3 regions of the Methylomusa anaerophila genome follow, and region 1 is predicted to be linked to each of the others. Evidence: riboswitches for the same ligand, from Rfam matches in the RefSeq annotation. Region 1 holds a riboswitch; each other region holds the start of a gene.
The links. Region 1 has a riboswitch for cobalamin ahead of MAMMFC1_RS12370 (TonB-dependent receptor plug domain-containing protein). Riboswitches for the same ligand answer to the same signal wherever they lie in the genome.
Positions count from the first base shown of each region.

Region 2: it holds a riboswitch for cobalamin, as region 1 does, so the genes downstream of both, cobT (nicotinate-nucleotide--dimethylbenzimidazole phosphoribosyltransferase) here and MAMMFC1_RS12370 (TonB-dependent receptor plug domain-containing protein) in region 1, are expected to answer to the same signal.
Region 3: it holds a riboswitch for cobalamin, as region 1 does, so the genes downstream of both, cobI (precorrin-2 C(20)-methyltransferase) here and MAMMFC1_RS12370 (TonB-dependent receptor plug domain-containing protein) in region 1, are expected to answer to the same signal.

Region 1 covers NZ_AP018449.1:2,720,987-2,727,997, reverse strand. Annotated here, with positions in the region: gene MAMMFC1_RS12370 (TonB-dependent receptor plug domain-containing protein) at 106-2,064, opposite strand; cobalamin riboswitch at 2,287-2,469, opposite strand; gene MAMMFC1_RS12365 (DUF3887 domain-containing protein) at 2,604-3,026, opposite strand; gene MAMMFC1_RS12360 (acyl-CoA dehydratase activase) at 3,083-3,853, opposite strand; gene MAMMFC1_RS12355 (2-hydroxyacyl-CoA dehydratase subunit D) at 3,868-5,106, opposite strand; gene MAMMFC1_RS12350 (4Fe-4S binding protein) at 5,099-6,046, opposite strand; gene MAMMFC1_RS12345 (hypothetical protein) at 6,036-6,932, opposite strand.
Region 2 covers NZ_AP018449.1:812,570-819,580, forward strand. Annotated here, with positions in the region: gene MAMMFC1_RS03680 (HD-GYP domain-containing protein) at 1-1,055, shown strand, start outside; gene cobT (nicotinate-nucleotide--dimethylbenzimidazole phosphoribosyltransferase) at 1,102-2,178, opposite strand; gene MAMMFC1_RS03690 (AEC family transporter) at 2,489-3,433, shown strand; partial or broken gene MAMMFC1_RS22830 (methyl-accepting chemotaxis protein) at 3,860-3,995, shown strand; gene MAMMFC1_RS22580 (cache domain-containing protein) at 4,022-4,783, shown strand; cobalamin riboswitch at 5,261-5,447, shown strand; gene cobT (nicotinate-nucleotide--dimethylbenzimidazole phosphoribosyltransferase) at 5,580-6,614, shown strand; gene cobT (nicotinate-nucleotide--dimethylbenzimidazole phosphoribosyltransferase) at 6,646-7,011, shown strand, end outside.
Region 3 covers NZ_AP018449.1:1,873,407-1,880,417, forward strand. Annotated here, with positions in the region: gene MAMMFC1_RS08210 (hypothetical protein) at 157-339, shown strand; gene MAMMFC1_RS08215 (carboxymuconolactone decarboxylase family protein) at 403-741, shown strand; gene MAMMFC1_RS08220 (4Fe-4S binding protein) at 767-2,083, shown strand; gene ptsP (phosphoenolpyruvate--protein phosphotransferase) at 2,516-4,249, shown strand; gene MAMMFC1_RS08230 (helix-turn-helix domain-containing protein) at 4,285-4,686, opposite strand; gene MAMMFC1_RS08235 (hypothetical protein) at 4,832-5,167, shown strand; cobalamin riboswitch at 5,217-5,399, shown strand; gene cobI (precorrin-2 C(20)-methyltransferase) at 5,843-6,568, shown strand; gene MAMMFC1_RS08245 (FecCD family ABC transporter permease) at 6,565-7,011, shown strand, end outside.

The sequences.
Region 1 (7,011 bases):
ATATATACAAAGCCTGGCCCTTGCTGAAATATCTCCTTTTTTCTCTATAAGGACGGGCAGAGTGTTGCGCCCGGGCTAATGCTCCAGCCTTGTCCGAAACTGGAATTAGAAACTGTATTGCATGCCAATTTGATAATTGCGTCCCGGGGCAGAGTACCAGTAAGTTTGGCTGGGATTCCCGTCTGTCCCCTGTTCGGCATAGAATTTGTCGAAAATATTATTAACTTTCGCAAAAACTCTGACCGTATCCGACGCCTTGTAATTAACAGCTAAGTCCCAAACCCAGAAGTTCTTAAATTCGGCGACTGTAGCCTTGCCATAGCCGCCTTCCCGGTCGACGATCCCCCGGCCATTGAGTACTGTGTTGAATTTATCCCGTTCATAATCCAAGCCGATATTCCAGGTCCCGCGGGGCAGGAACCCGTTTCGGTTCGCATTGGCCGTAGCAGAGGCGGGATCGATATAAATGTAGGTATAACCCACATTGACCCGGAAATTTTTCGTAAAATCTTTTGTCAGCCGGACGCCCCAGCCGCGGGAATCCTCTTTCCCGGTATTGTAATATTGGTAGTAGGGCGCGCTCGCAAGATAACGATAGCCAATTATATTCTCAGCCTTCTGTTTGTAAATGTTGAAGCTGCCGGCAAAGGTATCATCAAACTTGTGATTTACACCAAATTCCACAGTGTTTCCCTCTTCAGGCTGCAAATCCTTGCTGCCAATCTGCGAAAAAATCTGATACTGGTTGGGAGCAACAAAAAATTCTTTGTAGCTGACGTAATAATTGGTTCTATCATCCTGGTTATACCCCAGCACAAGGCTGGGCGTGCTGTGATTGCCGTATTCGGAATGATGGTCGAAGCGAATCCCCCAAGTCAGGTTCCAGCGTTTGCTGAGTTCCCATTCGTCCTGGATAAACACCGCCCGGTTGGAGAGGACTTTATCCTGATAGGTCTCGACATTGAACACCGACCCGGCGTAGTAAGCCGAGTAATAATCTTTGACTTTGTCTTGGTAGTAATCCACGCCGCCGGTCAGCGTGTGTCCGCCGGCTTTATAGGTTAGCTGATCACTAAAGCCGACGGTTTCTAAATCCATGAGCCACATAGTCGGTACCCTGCAGTTGTCCCTGAGGCGATTCTGATTTCTAAACAAGGAAAATGTATTCGTTAACTTTTCGGAAATCTTTCGGTCATAGATGAGACTGAAGCTGTTATTATCTTTTTCTCCATAGTCTCTGACAGTAGTAAACGAGCCGCCGTCAGGCCGCTGGTAATCCGCCCGGTAGGTTTGATAACGTAAAGTAAGATGGGAGTTTTCATCAAAATCTTTGCCAATTTTGAAATTCAGGGCCATAGAGTTAATATCATTAATGACCGGGTTGCCGCGGCCGTCTTTAAAATCACCCATAAGCCGTTTCTGGGCGTCAATACTCCAGTAAACACCATCCTTGCTCCCGCTGTGGGTGAAATTATACTGCTCTTTGCCGTAGCTGCCGTATTCAACGCCAAGTTTGTTGATGGATTCTCCGTCTTTGGGCTTCCGGGTAATGATATTAATGACGCCGCCTTGCGCATCAGAACCATACAAGGTGGAAGCGGATCCTTTCAGTACTTCAATGCGCTCAATCGCATCCATATTGACAAACTCCCCGATGGGAGCCTTACTGTATGTACTGCCATTGGTATTGGCCCGCACGCCGTCAATCAAATAGACCACATTAGCGGCCCCGTTGATGTATAAGCCGTTGGAACTGTAGTTTTCGCCGCTGGCGCTATAATTCAAAATTGTGACACCCTGTACATGCCGCAAGGCTTCACTGACATCCGCATAATGGTTCTTTTCAATTTCTTCTCTGGTAACAACGCTGATGTTAGCCTTAGCCTCAAACTCTTTAACCGGTGTTTTCGTGGCCGTAACAACCACCTGATCAAACGAATAATCCTGCTGTTTCTCCCCTTCTCCATAGGAAATCCCTGTCATGCCCAGCACCAGTGCGCTGCTCACCATGGCGCACAACATGGCTTTTCTTTTGTTTGTCAACCTTAACCTTGCCTGCTTCATTACCGTTGTCCCCCTCAAATCCACATTCAAATCCCCATAGTAATCCAAAGAATTTCAGAATATTGCTTCCGCAGCCTTCCGGCCATATGGCAGGCACCGCGCAGCCCCATGCAGGCTCCGCCGACAACATAAAACCCTCTCTGCGCTGCAGGAAGGGTTATGCAAGGTTTATCTAAATAAAGAATCCCGGCAATAATCCCCTCCCCATCGCTCGTGGGTAAAACGGTGACTGACAGACAGGCCGTTCTCCTGGCTCTGGAGCATGGCTCGGCCAAACCTTCCCAAGACGTTCGTCTCAGTGGCATATCTTGGCTTTGCTCCCCATTACAGTGGCGGGACCGCGCCGGTATTACACCGTTCTTCCCTATTAAGCCCTTGCAGGGCACCTGTCTCAATACTTATGAAATTGTAGATCTCGGCTGGAATAATTCGATACACGGCCTGACGAATAGCTGACAGCTATGTAAGGATGACTCCCGTGCTTCCAGGGAAGGGTTACGCTGCCGGGTAATGCCGTGAATTAGTTAGTCAACATACCGCTATTGGCGTAAATTGGGGGAATCCAACCAAAAACCGGAGACAAGGAATTTACTGTCAGCTTCCGTTAGAACAATTCGAACAACAACATCAGTAACTTCTTGGGAAAACTTCGCTTTATAAGTAAAAATGCTGTACTGCTCCTTCTGCTCACTGCTGACAAATTCTTTGGCAATATAGTCGCCGATTTTCCCTTTGATCTCCCGGCTTATTTTCGCAAACTCCGCTGCCGGCAAGCTATTGCTCATTTGCTGGTCAAAGTCCTCCGAGAATTTTGCGTAGTTGTCTTCCTTCAGACCTGTTAGCATTTTTTCTGCAATTACATTGGCACAACTCTGGCTGTCTGCCGCTGCCGTCTGCGCCATGCACCCGATTGCCAGCAAAAACATCAGTAGTAAGCCCAGGCATATACCTTTTTTTTTCATTTTAACCTCCCGCTTTCTCTCTTCATTTTCGTCAACCCATGGCCTAGTAGTCTGTCTTATCTTCGCAGCGAACAGGCTGCGCCATAAGCGACCGTGAACTGGGGATGGGGAAGAATATATACATCCCGGAAAAGTTCATCTTCCATTGCCGCCGCCAGCCCGCCGTTATTGGCCGATCCGCCGTCAAGATACAATTCATCTTCGAAATCCTGATTTCCCATCATGCCGGCTATGCGTCTGGCGATTGATTCATGCAGCCCGCGGATGATGTTTTCCTTTTTCGTTCCTTTGGCGATGAGGGATACGATCTCGCTTTCCGCGAATACCACACAGGTACTGTTGAGGCTTACGGAAGCATCGGCCTTGTCCGCTAAGGCCGCAAAATCATGAATGGGCGTGTCCAGGATACGGCCGGCCATTTCAAAAAAACGTCCGGTCCCGGCCGCGCATTTATCATTCATCTTAAAGTCGCTTAATTTGCCGTCCTCGGCCAGCCGAATAATTTTTATATCCTGGCCGCCGATATTGATAACCGTGCGCGCTTTCCTGCCGCTTAACAGGTAAACGCCCCAGGCATTGGCGGAAACCTCGTCAATAACGGTATGCGCGCCGGCAATCAGATTTTTGCCGTAGCCGGTGACCGAGATACCCTCACTATCCTGTTCGCTTACCTCAATCTCAGCCAAACCCTCGTCCAGCAACCGGCGGGCCAGGGTCTCCTGGCCGGGTGCGGTCGGCACCGCTTTTTTCCAGATAAGCTCGCTGTCTTTGACGATCACTGCCTTGATGGCCGTGCTGCCGAGATCAATGCCAATTTTATAGCTCATAGCGATCAACCTTCCTATAAAGTTTGTTTAAAAGCTTCCAGACGGGTCAAAATGTTCTGGCTGTCTTCTTTTACATAATCAGTTTCAATTTTGAGAAACTTGCGTCCACTGTCCTTTACTTTCTTTTCGATGGAAAAACTCTCAATATCGTAGGGATGACAGCCTTTTAACACATGAAAGACAATTCCTTTCATCTGGTGGTCCCCGGTTATCTTCAGGATATTATTGACGCGCCGTTCATTATCCGCGAAGGTCGGGCAGATACAGGCCTTATGGTATCTTTCGGCCAGCGCTCTTAACAGGCCGTGCTCCGACGGGTCATCATACACCGTTGCGCCGGGAAGTATCCGTTCGGAAGAACAGAGGTCGTCGGCGCAGACGGTCATGCCCGCCTGTTCAATAAGCTGCAGCAGCTTCAGATTCGGAAAGATCACCGGCGACCCGGCAAGAAAGACCTTGTACGGATTCTGGCGCGGAGCTTCCGTCTGAAAGCGTTGTATCACCAGCGCCAGTTGCTCGGCCCAGCGATCAAGATCGTCCAGCATAAACGTATTGGCAATGCAAAAAAACCATATGCCGGGAAGGATATTGCGTCTTTTTAAATCAATGAGTGCCTGAAACAGCTTCCAGACATGCATAAAGGCATTCATCGAATAGAGGAGGCCTTGTCTTTTTAGTGTAACTCCTGTTTTTTCCGCTAGAAACTGTTTTAAGGCATAGATTTCCTCAAGCCAGCGCTTTTGGCCCTTTTCATTCTGTTTGACATGGGGAAGCTCCAGATAATGCAGGGGTCCGATCTTCTCTCTGGCGATTTCCGGCATTTTCACAACCCAGTCGCAGGTCGTCGGGACAATTGTGGCGTCATAACCAGCCGCTGCGCCGGCAAAGTCCATACTGCCAATATAGGATTTGAGCATGGGGCACATCAGCACCGGCAGATAAGCTGCGGAAAGCCGCTGCGCCGTATAGGAGCCGCTGCACAGTTTCACCGGATGAACCCCGAAAGCATGAAACAGTTCCCATGGTGCCTGGATGCAAAACAGGCCAATGAGCGGCCGGCCAACCTTTTCTCTGAGCCGGGAAGGCTGCAGCGGCAAGGTTAATAAATCCAGAAAATAGTCGAACTCGGCAACATAGTCGGCTCTTGCCTTTAATGCGTCAATTTCCTGCTCATATTCTTCACAGGTTTTTTCATACGCCTTTGCCCGCTGTCTTAGACGCCGCTCTTCCTCTTTCGACACCATGTTATCCATTGGCTGATTTCCTCTGTTGATAGTTTTCGGCAACATACCTGCGTGACGACGAAAATATATCGTGATTAAAGAATTTTACAGTTAATGTGTTGTCTTCCGGACAAGATTCGATACAGCGCAGGCAAAGCATACAGTCTTCGCTCATTACGTTTTTTTCACTGGTTTCCAGATGCACGTCCCGGATATCCACCGGACACATTCTTTGGCAGTTGCCACAGCCTAAGCAGGTATGACCTTTTTTTTCAAAGCGGATAAAGCTAAGTTTGCGGGTCATCTGAATCAAGGGGAGCATCGGACAGAACAGGCAAAAAAACCGGTCCTTGAAAAAACTCCCGACCAGCGTGACGGCGGCAATGGTGAGGGATAAAACCGAGAAGGTCAGCGTGATCGTGTTCGTATAGTCCAGGGCGAGATTGCGGGTTTGCCCGGCAAACAGCGGCATAATGGGCTTGGCCGGGCAAATTTGACAGAACAGCAGGTAAAAATCCCGGTGCAGCCCCCCAAATGCCATTAAGAACGGCGTAATAATCAGCAGGGCCAGCAGTACATATTTAACCGGCTTCAGGCGCTCCCGGGTTTTCCAGGAAAACTCCGTTTCCCGGATTCCCAGCTTCTTTCTGAGCTGGGACAGCCAATCCTGCAGGGTGCCAAACGGGCATATCCAGCCGCACCATAGTTTTGACAGCAGAATTGCCAACAGAACAAAGAGAAGAAAATACAGTACTACCTTAAAGCTTTTATAGGAAAGCAGTTCGGGAAATAAAAAGGCTAGGCTCCATTGCCCCTGCAAGGCCATGAGATAACAATACCCGGCGCAGCCAGGAACATAAGGACAGGAAAAACAGGGAACCGAGTAGCCCAGGTTTACTCCGGCCCGGCCGCCGTAGGTCCAGAAAACAAACATGAAATTTTGAATTAGTAACCGTAAGTTATCTACCATGATACCGGAAGCTCCTTCTGCGAAATAATACAACGGTGATACTGACTGCCATGGCCAAGAAGAAAAGAAGCAGGCCATGGGTAAGGTTGTTGTGAGCCAAGTATGAGCGGCGCAGTAAAAAATTCATTGAGGTTTTGTACACTTCATTGCCGACAGCTTCTTCCGCATAGACGATGGTCTCCTTATACGCATTGTAGCCGCCGTTATCCAGGCGTTTATCGTGAGGCGGGGTAAAAGAAAATATACCGGCGGCATCAGGCAAAAGTTTTTCCGAAGTCTTGTTGCGCAAATCAAGGATCTGCATTTCCCGGACAGCATGACCGGGCGAATAAACCGGCTTATACAGAAACCGGAACGTTTGGCCTGTCATCAGCGTCCTGTACGGATTGCCGGATAAGTCCAGTTCAATGGCGGGAAATACTTTGGTATTTTTCGCCATCGCCCGGCCTTGCTCTATCCGCTTATCCATCCCGTCCGCATACAGGGGAAAAGTCGTCTGGGCCGTAAAATGCTCTCCCTGGCGGCTACCTGTGACAACCACGTGATAAAAAAACCGGGAAGAGGTATTAACCCGCAGGAAGTAGCGGCCATCCTGCTGCTCGACGGGAATCCGGTAATACTGTTTTTCACCGGTTTGGCGGCCGTCATGGTAAAAAGCGGTTAAATCGGTAAGCTCAGCAAGCGTTAGTGATTCGGCACTGCTTGTAATATAAATAGTCTGCGTTGCCGATCCGTCCCGCTCATCCTGTTTCGTACCATACTCCAGCCAGAGAAATGCCGGTCTGTCTTCAAAGCCGCTGCATTCCGCGCTATGAACAAGCAGCAGGAATGCCAAAAAAATACCCGCCAGTATATTCCGGGTACGCAGTATTTTGTTATGCGGCAAATATAATCCTCCTCTCCTCCGCATGGCCTGGGCCTCGTCTACAGTGAACTCGTTTCAGCATCACTGAAACACGGGGATT
Region 2 (7,011 bases), 1.9 Mb from region 1:
ATATAATAAAACAATATTGTCTCGGTGACGTGAAGCCGGGTATGAAGCTGGGACGGGATTTATTGTCGGCAGAGGCTAAAGTAGTGCTATTAAGCGAGCATGCCGTCCTTACCGCGGCACTCATCCGTAAAATTCACGAATGGGGGTTTAGCGCAATTGACATTTTGGAAGAGTACGGGGATGAATTATTTTTAAATCTGCGTAATGATCAACAGTATTTTATTGCTGAATACCTGAAACTTGTAGACTCTATCGAAGATGCCTTTCATAAGACCCGTTACTTACGACAGATTCCGATTGAGCAAATTAATGATCTTGCGGAACAAACGATGAATTCATTGCTGTCTTCAACAGCAGTAATCAGTTTTCTTCACATAATTAATTCAAAAGATGATTATACATTCCGACATTCAGTAAATGTAGCGGTTATTGCCGGTGTAATCGGGAAATGGTTAAAATGGCCTGAGAAGAGTTTGCACCAATTGGTTCTGACAGGCCTTTTACACGACATTGGAAAAGCAATGATTCCTGTGGAGATTTTAAATAAACCTGAAAAACTTTCCCAAGAAGAGATGGATTTCATGCAACACCATACAATCATGGGTTACGAACTGGTAAAAGGTTTCAACCTGGTTTGCGAAGATGTAAAGCTGGGTATATTACAGCATCATGAACGCCTCGACGGTTCGGGTTATCCTGAAGGACTTGCCGAGAGCCAGATTGGACAATTTGGTAAAATTATTGCTGTTGCTGATGTATATGATGCCATGACCAGCAACCGTGTATACCGTAATTCTTTGAGTCCTTTGTTTGTTATCCAGGAATTATTTAATGACATGTTTGGAAAACTGGATCCGTCAGTTTGCGCTGTATTTATTTCCAATATCCGTGAATCCTTGGTCGGTACAACGGTAAAGTTAAGCAACGGATCGAATGCGAAAATCCTATTTTTGGATAGATGCCGGCCAATTATGCCGCTGGTCCAGACGGATGACGGAGTATATATTGATTTACAAGAGAATACTGATATAGAGATTGTTGAAATTGTGTTCTAAGCCCGCCAATGGTCAAAATTAGCAATTCTCGCTACTATCACCGCCCCTAGACTTCTTTATCCCCGGCATTATACGCCTCAGCCACTTTTGCTTCGCCAAAAGTGGCCATTTCATTTACAATCTTAACGGCCGCGTCCAATAAGGTCATACCCAGCGCCGCGCCGGTGCCTTCGCCCAGGCGCATGTTGAGCCTAATACACGGTTCCAACCCGAGCGCCTGTAGAATGGCCGCGTGTCCGGGTTCTTCCGATAAATGGGAAGCCAGCAGGTAGGGTTGGACGGAATTACATAAACGATAGGCCGCCAACACTGCCGCTGAAGATATGAATCCGTCCAGAATAATCAAAATCCGCCTGGCTGCCGCCCCCAGCACCGCTCCGGCCAGGGCCGCTATTTCCAGTCCGCCGACTTTAGCCAGCACGTCAATGACATCATGGGGATCAGGCTTATGCCGGGCAACAGCTTCTTCGATCACCCGGATTTTTTGGCTAATCACTTTCTGTTCAATGCCTGTGCCTCTCCCGACCACCTGTGCCGGAGGTTTGCCGGCAAGAAGGCTGGTAATGGCCGAGCTGGCCGTGGTATTGGCAATCCCCATTTCACCAAGGCCAATGACCTCGATTCCATCATCAGCCAGTTCATTGACCATATCCATCCCTGTCTGTAAAGCCTGAAGCACCTCCGGCCGCTCCATGGCCGGGCGATAACGCATATTGTCGGTGCCTTTGCGGATTTTACGGCGCCGGATGGGCAGCCCGGCCGGAAAGTCGGCTTTAACCCCTACGTCCACCAGTATCAGGCGGGCGTTGGCATGCCTGGCCAGCACATTGATTGCGGCCCCCCCGTTGACAAAATTATATACCATTTGTTCCGTCACTTCCGCCGGAAAGGCGCTCACCCCTTCTACCGCCACGCCATGATCGGCCGCCATGAGCAAAATGGCCTTGTTCGGCAGCGTTATAGGCAATTTCCCCTGAATACCGGCCAATTGACAGGCCATCTTTTCCAATACCGCCAGACTGCCTGGGGGCTTGGTCAAGCTATCCAGCCGCTGTTGGGTCAACAGCATGCTGTCCTGGTTGAGTGGTTCAATCGACCTGATAATAGATTCCAATGATTTCATAATGACCTCCGAAAAATTAAACAACCCCGTATCTGCTCAGTTAAGTAATTGCCACGAGCTGCTTAAAGACAGTCCGGTTACACGTTCCGCATAATAACACTGTTTCTACGGTAATAAATTTGGTACAATGTGAATGATATCGACTCATCGACTTAGCCCATGCTAAACTGACAAATTGCGGTACTTAAATATATGCGGAATCACATGATTATATATGTCCCATTAAGGAATTAACACATCCGGGATACAATTTCAATTCTTTTAATGCGTTCCATATAGATCAAACTAAAGAAGAAGGGTGCGGACAAAAGTGACGGCACAGATCGCTGCTATAACCAATCAGATTATAATCTTCGCAATACTTATGGCGATAGGTTTTATTGCCGCCAAGACCGACATTTTTACGAAAGATGCGCTGAATACTCTATCCCGGCTTATCGTTAAAATCATTCTCCCGGCATTAATATTTAGTGTTGTTGCGGGAAGCGGCGTTACGGCCAGGGAGTTTTTGATCAGCGGCAGATTCACCATGGGCGTGGTATTTTGTTTTTCCCTTCTTATCCTTGCCAGCGTGGCAATGAGCAAACTGTGCAAACTGGAAGGCAAGAGCGCAAATATCTATGTGGCTCTTTTAACCTTTGGCAATATGGGCTTTATGGGGATACCGCTCATACAGGCAATATTCAAAGAGCCGGTTGCCCAGGTTTGCATCGCGGTTTACACCCTGGTCGACATGGCATTGTTATGGACATTCGGGGTTTATTTATGCAGCCGGCATCAGAAAAATTCAAATCCGTTGCATGCGGTTAGAAATATGCTTAATCCTACTACAGTTGCATTGTGTATTGCTTTTATCATCATGCTTTTTAAGATTCCGGTGCCGGATTTGCTTATGAGCACAATTGCGGGCACCGGCGGTACAAGCAAGTATTTGACACTGATGTATTTAGGCGGTGCCTTGGCTTATGTTTCCGTGGACAATATAATCAAAAAACCAAGCATATTAGTTTCAACGATAGTTAAAATGTTAGTATTACCGGTTATTGTTTATTACTTTTTGGGTTTTTTTCTGCCCCAGATTCCGCGGACTATATTAACAATAATTGTTGGACTTCCGTCTATGACTACAGTTGCCATGATGGCCACAACTTATCAATCCGATGATGAATACGCAACCGAAATGATTTTTGTTACTACATTAGCCAGTCTTGTCACCATTCCAATCATAAGCGTTGTAACGAACATGATGGCGTGAATGCCCCACGACCCCATATGCTTTCCACCTTTCGCTTCAAATAAGGCAATTAAGTCAATGCCCGGCCCAAATTAACAAAAATTTAATAAAAATTTCTTTTTATCATTAGCAGGAATTACAAATTTTGTGCCTAATTGTCGATTTATAGAATAATCACAACATTTATAATATAGGAACGACAAAGATGTCCTTTTCCTCAGTCTATTAAATCTGGGGAAAAGGACTATTATTTTTGCCACTCTTTTAGCCCACTACTTCAGAAAGATATGTTCGTTCTCGAAACTTCCCGTTTTGATTATTCTTTTTCATGAAGAAAGGGGTATTTATATGGCAGAAAATTCAGTTACAACTCTCGACATTTCCGTCCTTTTAAAAGAAATGACAGAAGCGAACCAAAAAGTACGGGACATTGTCCGCACTATCGAGGATATTAGTAAACAGACCAATTTGCTGTCATTAAACTCGGCTATTGAAGCCGCCAGAGCAGGAGATGCCGGGCGAGGCTTTGGGGTTGTAGCCGACGAAATTAAAAAATTAGCCGAAAGAAGTTTTACAGCCACTAAAGAAAGCAGAGTACTAATCAGTAATATGCATACAAAAGCTAATGAAGTAATTGCCGTAAGGACAGCGGATGTCGCTTTTGACACTATTGACAAAATTGACCGTAATTTGTTCGAACGCAACTGTGACGTACAAGCATGGGCAACATTCGAGAAGATTATCCTTTGCTTGAAACACCCCAATGAAGAAAATATCAGCCTGGCTACTTCCTTTATGAAAAATACGGTAGACATCTACGAGGTATACTATGACCTCTATCTGCTAGACTTACAAGGCAAGGTTGTTGCCACAGGAGTGAACCAGGAAATTGTAGGACAAGACATGTCCGGCAGGGAATGGTTTCAACAAACCATAAACGGGAAAAACGTATATGTTAGTGACATGTACTACTCAGCTTCCGCAGGTGGACATACCATTTCCTACTCCTGTCCGGTCAAAGACGAAACAGGCAATATTCTGGGAATATTCACTACCCGTTTCAATTGGAATTTCATTTATGACATCATTGAATCAGCCAGAATTGGCAGTACCGGTGATATTTTCGTTGTGAATAAAGACGGCCTTGTAATTGCATCTAAAAACCGCGCCGGTATTTTATCTACCAGCCTACAGCACCTGGAAGCCGTCGGCAAAGCCATTGCCGGTGAAATGTACGGTTATACGTTAGAAAAGGAGGCAAACGGAAAAACACAAATATGGGGTTTTGCCCACACTAAAGGATACAATGCTTATCCGGGTAAACAGTGGTCTGTTGTCGTTAACGAAAAAATACAGGCCGGGTTAAACTAGAGAGACTTTCTGCTTTTTTTATAATAAAACCTTTCTAATGCAAAGAACCTGCGAAATTCGCAAGTTCTTTGCATTTCCAGCTTTGCCATAGCAAAGACGATTCTTAGCCTTCAATCCTCCTTTAGGATTGGTCATTTTCCTTCAGTATGCTACCCAGAACATCTTCTATCATCTTAATAAAACGGACAGCGTTTTGATACTGTCTTAGCTTTACCCAACCGATATTTAGCCAGTGCAATCACCTGGCATAAAATTCTACTCCTTCTATCTTTATATTACTATAAAAAGGGAGAACCTCAAGCCACTGCTGAAAATGCGCGCTACTTTTCGTTATCACTGAAAGCAGTATGCCGTATTCTGGAGTAAGTTCATAGGTACGTTCAAACACTTCATCATCATATAAATAGTGCAATATATATTGGTTTCAGCCTGGCTTGACGTAACTGCTACGGCTCTGTTATAATAGTTACAAATTACATATTATTCACGGAAAAGGTGCCTCCAGCCGACTGGAGGATAATAGGGAAGTCTAGGCATGATGCTTATGCCGCTAGCGCGGGCCCGCCACTGTACCGGGAAGACTTTACAAGGCCACTCGCAAGGGGAAGGCGTAAACAGTCAATGAACCGGGAGCCAGGAGACCTGCCTTTATCCGTTTTAACAAAGTTCTTCATGGAAAAGAAGGCTTTTTTGGATAATATCCAAAGAAGCCTTTTATTTTTTAAATTTGGCTATAAGGTTCTGAATGTTCTGAACACCAGAATAAATAAGCAAAAAATGGGGGTTGGAATAAGTTATGGGTATATTACCAGAGACACTGTCAAAAATTTCTGCTCCGGACACAGTCGTAATGGAAGAGGTACAAGCCCGGTTGGACAGCCAGATAAAGCCAAAAGGAAGTCTTGGCCGCCTGGAGGGCATGGTAAGACAGTATGCGGGCATACTGCGGCAATCACAGCCGGAATTGGTACGCAACTGCATGGTTATAACTTCCGCCGACCATGGGGTCGCCAAACACGGGATCAGTGCTTATCCGGTGGAAACAACGCTGCAGATGACTGCCAACTATCTGCTGGCCAAAGGCGGCAGTGCCAATGCTTTCGCCAATTTTTGCCGGGCGAACATGGTAGTGGCGGACATGGGAGTGGCCGGCGATTTATCCCATGTTGCCGGGCTGTGGCACCGCAAAATTGCCTACGGCACCCAGGACTTTACCCAGGGACCGGCTATGACGCGTGAGCAGGCTATCCAGGCCATAGAAACAGGAATCGAAATTGTGAACGACCGGGTCCGGCAGGGTTATACCTGTTTTAGCCTTGGTGAAATGGGAATCGGCAATACTACCGCCAGTGCAGCTATTGTCGCCGCTTTTACCGGACTTGCGCCCGAACAGGTCACCGGCCGGGGCACAGGCATATCCGACAGCCGGCTGAAGGTGAAAATCGATGTCGTCCGCCGCGCCCTAACCGTAAACAAGCCGGATGCCGCGGACGGAATAGACGTATTGTCCAAGGTAGGCGGTTTTGAGATCGGCGCCTTGGCCGGTGTTGTTCTCGGATCGGCAGCCAACCACTGTGCTGTTGTCATTGACGGTCTTAACACCACGGCGGCGGCATTAATTGCCAATGCCATTCATCCCTTGAGCAAGGAATATATGCTTGCTTCTCACTTATCCGGTGAGCCGGCGCATATTATTGCTCTAAAATTGCTCAATCTGAAAGCCTGCCTGGATATGGGGGTGCGTCTGGGGGAAGCCATCGGGGCTTCAGTAGTAGTAGATATGCTAAATGTGGCAATTAAAGTGTTGCATAACTTGGATCTGAATTCTTAATTCTTAGGAGGATATTGAGGAGGATATATTAATGTTGGAAGACGTAATTACTCAGATAAAACCCTTAGATGTCCAGGCAATGGAAAAGTGCCAGGTAAGACTTGATAACCTGACAAAACCCCTTGGCAGCCTGCATCATTTTGAACACCTGGCCTGTCAAATGGCCGGAATTACCGGCAACCCAAGACCCCGGACCTTGCCTAAAAGCATTATTCTCATGGCCGGTGATCATGGAGTGGCTGCGGAGGAACCAAGTGCCTATCCGCAGGAAACAACTGCGGGCACCATCGGCAGCCTTTGCAACGGGGGCGCCGCTATCAATGTGTTTGCCGATCATGTTGGCGCTAATCTGGTTATCGTGGATGTGGGTGTAGCGGCAGACTTACCGCCGCTGCCG
Region 3 (7,011 bases), 850 kb from region 1:
AGTCTCCTTCTGTTTTAAATCTGTTTTGAAAAAGAATGTTTTTTTGCCAAAAATTTGCTTCCTCATACTTTTGGGTGATGTTTTTTACATACAAATGCTGTAAATTTAAGCTAATATTTGCCAAATTTTACAACACCAAAATTAAGGAGGTTAAAAATGGTAAAAGCAACTATTGGATCTATCGGATCACGAATCTGCCAGCTGTTATGCCGGTTGTTAATTTTAGTTATTGCGTTGTTTTTCGTTTCTTTTTTAATCCGGACGGCATTTGCCCAGGATGGACTAACGAAAATAGCGGATAACGTCTATTGCTATGTTGACACAAAAATGCTACCGTAAAATAGTTTTGCGGCCAACACCGGTGTCATAATGGCGAAGCGGCTGGTCTGCCGATATTAGAGTATGTTCACCGACGGAGGTGTAGTCATGGAACTCAAAGGCGCAAGTAACGCATTCCAGGCCTTTATGCAGGAGACCCCCGAATACTCCCGGGCTTGGCTGGAGATGGTGCAGAAGCTGGACGCTGCCAACCCTCTGGACAGCAAGACAAAGGCACTGGCCTACTTGTCGGTGTTGGCTGCTGCCGGACTGACCGGCGGCATTCCTTTTCATGTCCAGCATGCCAAGACACTGGGCGCTAGCCGGGAGGAGATCAGCGGCGCGGTGCTGGTGGGACTGCCGGCGGTAGGGCACGCCGTCATTCAGGCGCTTCCTTTGGCGCTGGCTGCTTATGACGCTTAACCGGTATTAAGGGGGTTTCAGTGTTATGGGTCACCTGGCAGCAAAAGATGTCTATAGAAGACTGGGGGAGAAAATCGACAACCTCACTATAAGAGCGCCGTGGAACGAAGCTCTTCACAAAGTTGTAAAGGAACTGTACACCGAGGAAGAAGCCGATGTTGTTGTGAAGATGCCCTATGGGCTTTCCAATCTGGAAAGGATCGCGAAGATAACCGGTTACCCAAAAGACAAGCTCCGAGGCATCCTGGAAAGGCTGACAGAAAAAGGCCTGATCCTGGATTTGTATAATAACGGCGAATATCACTATATGCCTTCTCCTTACGTCATCGGAATTTATGAGTTTACCATGATGAGAACCAGGGGAAAACTAAGCACTAAGGTTTGGGCGGAATTGCTGGGTACTTATATGAAAGGGAGCGATATTTTTTTCAAAGCCAATTGGAAAGACGGCCAGCAAATATCCATTGCCCGGGCTATTCCTCACAGGGATACGGTAGCACCGGAGGAAGTTGTTGAAATTCTTCCTTACGAAAAGGCTGAGGCTATTGTGGCCGGCCATGATAAATTTGCCATCGGACTCTGCGCCTGCCGGCATGATAAATTTCACAACAACCTCAAGACTTGCGATGTTCCCCTTAAATCCTGTTCATCTTTCGGATTTGCAGCTGACTACCTTATCCGACACGGCATGGCAGAGGAAGTAACTCGTGGGGAAGCAATCGAGAACCTGGAGCGCTCCCGGGAATTCGGCCTGGTTTTTTCGGCAGACAGCGTCAAAGAAAATGTCACTTTTATTTGCAGTTGTTGTTCATGCTGCTGTGAGATTTTGGAGGGTATAAACAAATTCGGTTATCCCCACGTCCTGATGACATCGAGTTTCATAGCCGACATAGACCAAGTGAAGTGCCTGGGTTGCGGGAAATGTGCCAAAGCCTGCCCGGTCAATGCCATCTGCTTGGAACCGGCTGAATCTGAAGAAGAGGCAAACAAGAAGATACTGGCCAGAGTTGACCCTTCCATCTGCCTGGGCTGCGGCGTTTGCTCCCTCAAGTGTAAATGCAATGCTTTACACCTTAAAAAAAGAAAGCAGCAAGTCATTCACCCGGAAACAACCTTTGAACGTAATATATTGGCTTGTCTTGAAAGAGGGACCCTTCAAAATCAAATCTTTGACAATCCACAGGCTATTACCCACAGTGTGATGCGGGGGATCCTGGGAGGATTTCTGAGATTAGCTCCAGTTAAGCGCGGTCTCATGAGTGACTTGTTACGCTCCAGGTTCTTAGCCTTTCTTGCCACCGGAACGAAATTACAGGGCAAAGAATGGGTTACCAGGTTGTAGAATGAAAAAATCGGTCTATATAGGTCCCGTCAAAGAATTTCAAAGAATTGACATCCGGGTATTAGGATAAGCTGAGGTTAAGCGGCAGCGTCGAAGCGTTCTTAATACCCGGATTTAATTTCAATTCTTTTTCGTGAAGAAAAGCCGTTCCCTCTACGCAATAAGGGATAATGGCTTTTCTTCATTGCGGTATATTCAGGAACTTATACCGCTGGTACTCTGCGTCACCTAAATACATGGATAATCTTGCAGTCTTTTTTCGTCCTGCTTCGTTGTCGTCTCCTTACATATGTCCGATATGCGCGGCTCCTCCGCCTCGCAGGACAAAAAAATCCTTGCAACCTTATCTAATGATTTAAGTGACGCAGAGTACTAGAAGCCACTGGATAATAATTCTGAAGAAATAATTATCATACAAGGAGGGACTAAGCTTTGTTGCTGCAACAGGGAATTTCCGGCTCGAACGGGATAGCAATCGCCAGGGCCTTCCTCTACCAGGAGCAGGAAATCATAATCGATACAACGCCCATTACTCCTGATAAAATCAATAATGAAATCATTAAATTGTCTCAGGCCGGGGAGAAGGCTAAAGAGCAAATCAGCCATCTACGGGATAAGGCGCTGGCGGAAGCCGGCGAAGAACAGGCCAAAATCTTTGAAGCCCATTTGACCATGCTGTCTGACCCGGCTCTTTGGGGCGAGATGGGCGCCCTCATTAAGAGTGAGCATATCACCGCCGGCTATGCGGTTAAGCAAGTAGTCGACCGGTTTGTGGCTGTGTTCAGGTCCATGGACGATGAGTATATGAAGGAACGGGCGGCAGATATTGCCGATATCGGCGGCAGACTGCTCCGCAATGTGCTGGGCATCACCGCCAAAGGACTGGATTATCTGGACAGTGAAGTAATAATCATTGCCCATGACCTGACGCCTTCCGATACCATGGCCCTCAACCGGGATTATGCCAAAGGCTTTGCGGTAAATGTGGGCGGCCGGACTTCCCATGCCGCCATCATGGCCCGGACTTTGGAAATTCCGGCAGTATTGGGGCTAAAGGATATTACCGGTAAAGTAAAGGACGGCGAGCTGGTGATCCTTGACGGGATAACCGGGGCTGTCATTGTCTCCCCAACCCCGGAACTACTCACTGAATATAAAGAAAAACAACGCCAATACTACGCCGAACAAGCAGAACTGAAAAAGGTAATACCCCTGCCGGCAGTAACTACCGACGGCCGCCGCGTGGAAATCGCCGCCAACATCGGCACTCCCCGGGATATTGACGCCGTTATCGCCACTAATGGTGATGGCGTGGGCTTGTACCGCAGCGAGTTCCTGTATATGGATAAAGATTGCTTTCCCAGTGAGGAAGAGCAGTTTGCCGCCTACAGGATTGTTGCCCAAAAGCTGAGTGGCAAACCGGTCATCATCCGGACGCTGGACATCGGCGGTGACAAAGAACTGAAGTGCTTTCCCATGCCGCCGGAAATGAACCCTTTTTTGGGCTGGCGGGCCATTCGTCTTTGTCTTGCCGAAAAGGCCATGTTTATGACTCAGTTGCGGGCCATCTTACGGGCCAGCGCTTATGGCAATATTATGATCATGTACCCGATGATATCCGGCCTCACCGAGGTCCGGCAGGCCAATGCCGTGCTGGCGGAAGCCAAGGAGCAGCTGCGCTCGGAAAGAGTACCCTTTAATGAAAATATCAAAGTCGGCATCATGGTGGAAATTCCTTCGACAGCAGTGATTGCCGACTTGATTGCGCCCGAAGTGGATTTTTTCAGTATCGGTACCAACGATTTGTGTCAGTACACCCTGGCGGTGGACAGAATGAATGAAAAAATCAGCTACCTGTATCAGCCGCTGCATCCGGCCATATTGCGGCTGATTAAGCGGGTAATCGATGCCTCGCATCAGTATGGCAAATTCACCGGCATGTGCGGTGAACTGGCCGGCGACCCGCTGGCAGCTATAATCCTCCTGGGACTTGGGCTGGATGAATTCAGCATGAGCGCTTCATCCATGCCGCGTATTAAGAAAATTATCCGCAGTGTCGCTTATGAACAAGCCAAAGCCATTGCGACGCCGGCTCTTGATATGGCAACCCCGCAGCAAGTCGCCGCATATGCCGCCGGGGTGCTGAAAGACTGGGGCTTAAGTTGATTGCGATGCTGTATAAATACAAAACACGCTGGTTCTCAGCGTGTTTTGTATTTATACAGCAGAAATTCATAAAAATCATTAAGACTGCGTTTGGCGTCAGAAGGCAAATCGTCAATTGCGATTTGATTATCTGTATTGCTCGGAAAAGGTGCTTTTGACTCAAGTACAACTGTCGCCGGTTCCCTGCCCGGGCTATATTCCGGGATTGATTCCAGACGGCTAAATAAGCTGGCGGCGGCAGTATAAGGCAAATTGAAAAAGTCTAAAAGGGCGTTGAGCAAATTGACGGTTAAATTCGTTCGCATCCCGGTCTCGATCATACTAAGATAAGAGGTGGACAAGCGGACACCATACTTTTTTTCAATGGCTTTGGATACATCTTCTTGGCTTAGTCTTTTATTTTCTCTGGATATTTTTACTATTTCACCGAATGTCATTGCATCACCTGTTTTGTTGTTGGCCGCAAAATCGTTAAAATCCTGTTAACTGAAGGTAAAATTATTTTGGATAGTTAACTGGTAGTAATTGACTTGTTGTTATTTTCCAGCTATAATATTGGCAAAAAGAAATGAGGTCATGCTAATGTGTTATAATAGCGATACGGCGGAAAAACCGGCGATGATTCATGAAGGTGATGAAGGTGATTACAATGGACAGGGCAGGGATTTGTTGGCGGCGGTAAATAAACTCCGGCAAGTAATGTCGCAGTCTTTGGAAAGTGTGGATTCCATGCGGGCGATTCTAACGGAAGGAAAATCACGAACCGAATTGTCAGCGGCGGAATGGGCGGATATGATCGACAATATGCAGCAAATTCTTTACCTTGAATCCGCTATTGCGAAACTCAGAAACGGCTTCAACGCTTGGGGAGCAGCTTATTCTCCCCGCAACTCACGGGGATACACGTGTAAAGGATAATACATACGGTTATTCTTGACTTTTCGTTGGCTTTGCCATAAAATAAAAGACAACACAATATGGAACAGGTGCCCGTTTGGGCTTAATAGGGAAGCCGGTAAAAAAAACCGGCACGGTCCCGCCGCTGTGATGGGGAGCCGACTGCAACAGGCCACTGAAGGTAATTACCTTGGGAAGGCGCAGGACGGCAATGAGCCTAAGTCAGAAGAACTGCCTGTTTGACAATCACCGATATTACCCACGAGCGATGGGGAGGGGATTCGCATGTGAATTTCGCACGCTGATCTCTGTCATGGCTGGGTTTACCGGTGAGACAGGGATTTTTTATTTATAATTACTCAGGTTGTGTAATGCCACGAACTGCTTAGAAATCGTTAGATACCGTTGCATACCATAAAACATATTGTGAATGGTAACTCATGTGCTGCTGAGTAAACATAGTCAGACCGACTAGGCACGACGACGATTCTGATTTTGTTAGTTTAGCATAGTAGTTTGTGCGGGGACCTCACGGAGGCGTACTGGTGGTCCGCACAGACTACTTAAGGAAAGGCTAACTAGGCCAGAACGGTCGGAGTGAGGACCGCAGGAGTAACGACGCAAATGACGGTTTATAAGCAGTTCCCGTCTTATGGGTGAATAGTTCGATTTTATTGAAAGGTAGGCAAAAATCATATGGCAGGTATTTTTTACGGCGTAGGCGTTGGTCCCGGTGATCCGGAGTTATTAACACTTAAGGCCATCAACGCAATCAAAGCGGCGGATGTTATCATTGCGCCCCGCACGGAGAAAAAAGACGAGAGCACTGCTTTTACCATCGCAAAGCCGTACATTCAGGAAAATACACAGATACTGGAACTGGTTTTTCCGATGAATTACAATGCTCAGGCCCTTTCGGAGGCCTGGGTGAATAACAAGAATACTATTCTAGGACTGTTGGAAGCCGGGAAGAAGGTAATATTTCTGACCTTGGGCGATCCCATGCTGTACAGCACTTATATGTATGTTTTTCGGCTGCTTGAAGACTGCGGCCACGAAATCGTGAACATTCCTGGTGTCAACTCCTTCTGCGCCATTGGCAACCGGTTAGGTGTGCCTTTAGCGGAAGGCGGCGACATACTCAGCATTATTCCCGCCACTATCGACGAAGAACGCTTGGAACAGGTTTTGCAAGTGTCCGACAATGTGGTGCTGATGAAGGTGTACAAAAATTTCGCCCAGATTGTTGATAAGCTGAATAAGCATGGCATGACCGAAAATGCTGTTATGGTATCCAAATGCGGTCTTGAGGGCGAAGAAATCTTTCACGACCTCTCTGGAGCCGTAAACGATCAAAAAGTGAATTACCTGTCAACTATACTGACCAAACGCTCAAAAGTAAGTAAGCATGCCCTGGCATGAATGAAAAAGCAAATATCCTGGCGCAGGAGATTGTCAGGAAACAAAGGCAGGCACTGACCATCGGTCTGGTATTGACGTTGGCTGCTCTCGGTTTGGCGATCGCGTCGGTGACTTTTGGCCGGGCCGATATTAGTGTGGTTGACGTAGCCACCATAATATTCGGCAAATTAACCGGAAACCAAGAGATCTACAGTCATTTGGCCGGCGCCCAAAGCGCCATTGTCTGGGATATCCGGCTGCCCCGCATTATCTGCGCGCTTGCGGTAGGAGGGGGTCTGGCCGTAGCCGGAGTTGTGTTTCAGGCCCTATTGATGAATCCTCTGGCCGACTCGTACACCATGGGTGTATCTACCGGGGCGGCTTTTGGCGCAAGTATCGCCATTTATCTCAATATCTTTGCCCATGATAATCTGCCGGTAACCATATTCGCTTTTGCCGGCGCG